2 regions of the Robiginitalea biformata HTCC2501 genome follow, and region 2 is predicted to be linked to the other one. Evidence: riboswitches for the same ligand, from Rfam matches in the RefSeq annotation. Region 2 holds a riboswitch; the other holds the start of a gene.
What was found. Region 2 has a riboswitch for S-adenosylmethionine ahead of thrA (bifunctional aspartate kinase/homoserine dehydrogenase I). Riboswitches for the same ligand answer to the same signal wherever they lie in the genome.

Region 1: another riboswitch for S-adenosylmethionine. It lies ahead of RB2501_RS02890 (hypothetical protein); the one in region 2 lies ahead of thrA (bifunctional aspartate kinase/homoserine dehydrogenase I).

Annotation. Positions count from the first base shown of each region.
Region 1 covers NC_013222.1:637,747-640,142, reverse strand. The annotation lists gene RB2501_RS02895 (hypothetical protein) at 1-374, opposite strand, end outside; gene RB2501_RS02890 (hypothetical protein) at 388-768, opposite strand; SAM-I-IV-variant riboswitch at 807-898, opposite strand; gene RB2501_RS02885 (Swt1 family HEPN domain-containing protein) at 962-1,825, shown strand; gene RB2501_RS02880 (hypothetical protein) at 1,987-2,396, opposite strand, start outside.
Region 2 covers NC_013222.1:3,495,436-3,497,831, forward strand. The annotation lists gene thrA (bifunctional aspartate kinase/homoserine dehydrogenase I) at 1-1,274, opposite strand, end outside; SAM riboswitch class I at 1,386-1,520, opposite strand; gene metK (methionine adenosyltransferase) at 1,654-2,396, opposite strand, start outside.

The DNA of each region.
Region 1 (2,396 bases), 670 kb from region 2:
ATTTTAATCAAAAGCGCCTTCTCGTCGACGTGCTCTAATTTCATTTCTTCCTTTTTGATGTTTAAGTAGAAGGAGCACAGGTAGTTATAAACAATATTTATGAGGTTTTCATAAGGCAACGTACTCAGCAAAAAGAGTTTGTCACCCACTAAATATACGTGGTTCCGATAGCTCATTCTTTTGGAAGTTCCTATTTCCGAATAGTCAATTTCCTTCAATTCGAGCACTTTGTGAAGTGCTGAGAGATACCCGGAACGGGCAACTCCCCAACCGAAATTTCCCACTTGAACATTGAAAGAATAGATAAGTTCATCGTCAGATTTTTGCGCTAGTAAGTCGACATATTCCTTGTAGTATTCAATAGAATTTTTCATTTGACCGAAATTTTTAATCGGCCTTATCTGCCGAATCCATCCAAACAAAAGTGCCTTGCTGATTGATTTCGTATTCGAGCCAGGCACAATTTTCAGTGCCGGGCAGTTTCTGGCCGGAATTGATGTAATTCCATGGAACGTCCTGTACCAGGACATAATCCCGTAGTTCTTCTAGGCCTAAAGGGCAGAGCAATTGTTCAATCTGATTTAATAGTCCGGGCGGCGGCCACGACATTTCGTGTTGCAGAAATAATTGCTTGTTATGCACGCCCCAAAGCTGTTGGACTTCATTAAACCTGGAAAAGGCATCCTCATTCCTGAGTACGCAATCCAGAGGCATAATAAGGGTGGCAAAGCGAACTTTCAGTCTTTTGCTGGTAACAATGGAAATCATAGCGTTCTTCTTTTAACGCATCAGAAATCCTCATTGGAAAGGAATTATTTTTTTGACGACCGTCCGCATTCTGAACCACCGTGGCTTTTATGCTCGGTTGGTACGCGCCTTAGCGTTCCTGATGCAGGAATAAATTTAATTCTTTCCTATAACTTTATAAAATGATTGTCATGAGAATTTTAGAATAGTATTGATGGAACGGAAGGAGACTAACTTATTTATCGCCCTAGGGGCATTCATACAGGCGATGCGACTCTTCATTTCAACTGAATTGAAATCTCGCTTTGGTGATAACTGGGAAAGAAAATATTTTGACAAACTACTTCCTCAACTACAAGAAGCCTGGGGCAAAAATCTTCAGGCGGGATTCACTCCTGAATACTTAATAGACTTTGGGAACTTGAACAGTTTTTCAATTGGAGCTAAAAAAGAATTTTTCTGGGAACACTTTGGAAAAAAGAGCCATAACCTACCCGCAATTTTCAATGAATTGGCAGAAGTAAGAAATATGACAGCCCATTACCTACCTATAGATGATGACAAAGCTGAAAAAGCATATCTACATATGATTGGGTTGGCTAAGGATCTTGAAATGAGTGAACTGGAAACACTGCTGAGGAAGCTTAAAAGGGATTCATTCAGTTCACGGTCGATTCCAAGTCCATCACCAGCTTCCTTATCTTCTGATTCCCAAAAAATTGGTAAGTCAGCGGCAATCAAACACGTTAATGATGCCATTGGAAATGTTCGATTATTTCATAAGAACACAGTCTTTTCGAACATAAATAAGTCCGTGCCTCGTTGGTGGCTAAACATTCCCCCATCAAAATTTGAGAGCGAGTTAAATATACTTTTGGTAGAAAAGAAGGAACTGATTTGGATATACTTACCAAAGAACTCATGTAGCCCTCCGGAAAATTTTTTCAACACTCGAAAAGATAATGGTAAAATCGACCTCAGTATTGGAATTGAAGGGGATACTTATTTAAAAGACACCTTAGGCGACACTAATTTTAGTTTCAGGCCTTTCGTAAAGGAAAGATTGAGCATTCTATAATTTGTAAGCGTAAATTAAATTCTAATCCTTTAGCCGCTATTCCCTATCCCGAAAAAATCCGCCTTCCCCAGGGAAGCCCTGCACTGGAATACCAAAAAAGCCCGCTTTAAAGAAAGCAAGGCGAATAAGTATTTAAAGAGAAAGTATAGGAGATTTCAGATCTAGATCGGAGAGGCAGAAATTGGATGAAGATGATTGAATAACTCAATTTTTCTGGCATTTCCTATTTCATCATATTCATATACGAACCAATTCAAAGGAGCAGGATTGATTCGAATAGAATTATCAGAAACGTCCATATTCCGAGCAATTGGTATTGGGGGTTTCGCATTTTGTTCGATGCCTCCACATTCTAAACATCTTGGAATGGGGTTGTTGTCCTTGTAGAACTGAATATTTAATAAGGATTGAGTAAAATCAATTTTCAATACCGCTGATTGTTCAACTAAACGGTTCTCTTTTTGTCGTATGGATTTCAGTTTATTGAGGCTTATCATTCGCCTTAAAATGTTGGATGTAGCTTTCTTAAGTTGAATCCGGATCGATTGCAGATTTTCCAAATTAGTTCTCA
Region 2 (2,396 bases):
AGCAGGCGTACCCCTTCCAGCAGCCTCGCAATCGCTTCAAAGGAATCCCCCAGACCGACATTGGAGAACGTGTGCCGCTGATAGTTTTCGAAACGGCTGAAAGCCTCGCTGTAATCCTTCCCGTCCGCGGCCAGTTCCAGCAGTTCTTCGAGCTGGTCCGTGGCCTTTTCCCGTGCGGACAACACCACCGCTACGCGTTCCTTTTCCGCTACGCGTGCCGAAATGATATCCAGGACGCGGTCAATGCCCTCGCCGTTGGCCAGGGATTTCCCGCCGAACTTCAGCACCTTCAGGGGACGCTGTCCGGTGCCACCGAAAACGTCCTGCAGCAGCTGTTCCATCTGGTCGAATTCTATCAGGAAGGCATCGTGCCCGTGCACGGAATGGATTTCCCCGTAGGTGACATTGGAATTGACCTGGGCGAGCTGTTTATAGGTCTCCTTGTTTTCGGCAGCCGTAAAAAACAAATCGGAATCCACCCCGATGATATGGATATGCGTGGCGCTTTGCTGGAGCCGCTGGAAGGCCTCTTCCCCGCCCCTTGTAATATCGATGGTCTTCAGGAGCTGGTTGGTGAGCTTGTAAGCCGCCAGCTGAAAACGTTCCTGCAGCTTCTTGCCGTGGTGGAGCAGCCAGCTTTCGACGTTGAACAACCGGGACTCCTCGTTTGTACTCCGGCGAAAACGCTGCTTAAACGACTCGGGGGTCCGGTAACAGAGCATGGCGTGCATCCGCGCATCGTGTACGGGTTGGGAGGAATTTACCAGGAATTGCTCCTGTATCTGGCAATTGGCGATGAGCCAGTCTGTCGACTTCCAGTCGGAAGCCACCGGGATCAGGTGGGTTGCCAAATCCGGGCGCAGAGCTGCCATCTCCCAGGCAATCCCGCCCCCCAGGGAGCCGCCAATCAGGGCAAAGAGCTTGTGGATGCCGAGGTATTCCAGACCCAGGAGGAAGATGCGCGCAATGTCCCCGGCGATAAAATCCTTGTAATTCTCTATCAGGAAACCGTCATAGCCGTTTCCGGGAACATTAAAACAGAGTACCGTGTAAGTCTCCGTGTCGATGCACTTGCCCGGGCCCACCAGGGACGTCCACCAGCCGTCCGGCCCGGCGACGTTGGAATTTCCCGTGAGGGCGTGGTTTACCAGCACAACGGGGGCCGTGTGGAGTTTCCTCCCGAAGAGCTGGTACGACAGCTCGATCTGCTGGGTAACGCCTTTTTCGGTGGTAAAGGCGTTTAACTGGATATGTTGCAATGGCGATGCTTCCATGGTTTTATTTGAAGGCCGTTCCGTCCGGGGCGTCCGTTGGGCACCCATCCGGAATACGGATTGCTTTAAATGTCGGCGTTAAAAAGAAAATGGAAGCGGGGCAGCGCCCGGTTGTTATCTGCCCCGCACCGCGGCAGCCAGCTGGCCCCGATCCCGGTCCGGGTTAGAATGTAGCACCTTCTTCGATTGTGCGAAGGGTTGCCAAGGCTTCACTGGGTCTAGTCCCTCCACCTTTCTTGATAACGAGTCAGTATATATGTGAACGTCTCGGCAAATATAGGGATGCCATAAGGGAAATTCCCAATTTCGGGCCGAATAATTTAATAGGCAAAGCTTTTTGTCCCAGCCCGATGCCTTTGGCCCGGGCCAACACCACCGGCTACAGGCCAAAGGCTTCCCTGACCGCGTCCACGGCGTCCAGCTTCTCCCAGGTAAAGAGTTCCACCTCCTTGGTCACCCGCCCGTTGTACGGGGATTCAAACACCTTGGTAACCACGCGGGGTTCTTTGCCCATGTGTCCGTAGGCGGCGGTCTCCAGGTAGATGGGGTTTCGCAGCTTCAGCCTTTCCTCAATGGCAAAGGGCCGCATATCGAACAGTTCGGCAACTTTCGCCCCGATCTGCCCGTCGGTGAGATTAACCCTGGAGGTGCCGTAGGTCGTTACGTTGATGGAGGTTGGCTCCACCACCCCAATGGCATAGCTCACCTGTACGAGGATCTCGTCGGCCACCCCGGCTGCCACCAGGTTTTTGGCCGCATGGCGGGCAGCATAAGCCGCACTTCGGTCTACCTTGCTCGGGTCCTTGCCGCTGAAGGCACCGCCTCCGTGGGCACCTTTGCCCCCGTAGGTATCCACGATGATCTTACGGCCCGTGAGGCCCGTATCCCCGTGGGGTCCGCCGATAACAAATTTACCCGTCGGGTTGATATGGTATTTGATCCGCTCGTCGAACAGGCCCCGCAACCGTTCTGGCAGGCCGGCCACTACCCGGGGAATCAGTATTTGCAGCAGGTCCTTCTTGATCCGGGCCAGCATTGCGGCGTCGTCCGGGTCAAACGGGTCGTGCTGGGTGGAGATGACAATCGTATCGATACGCTGCGGCTGGTCGTCATCGGAGTATT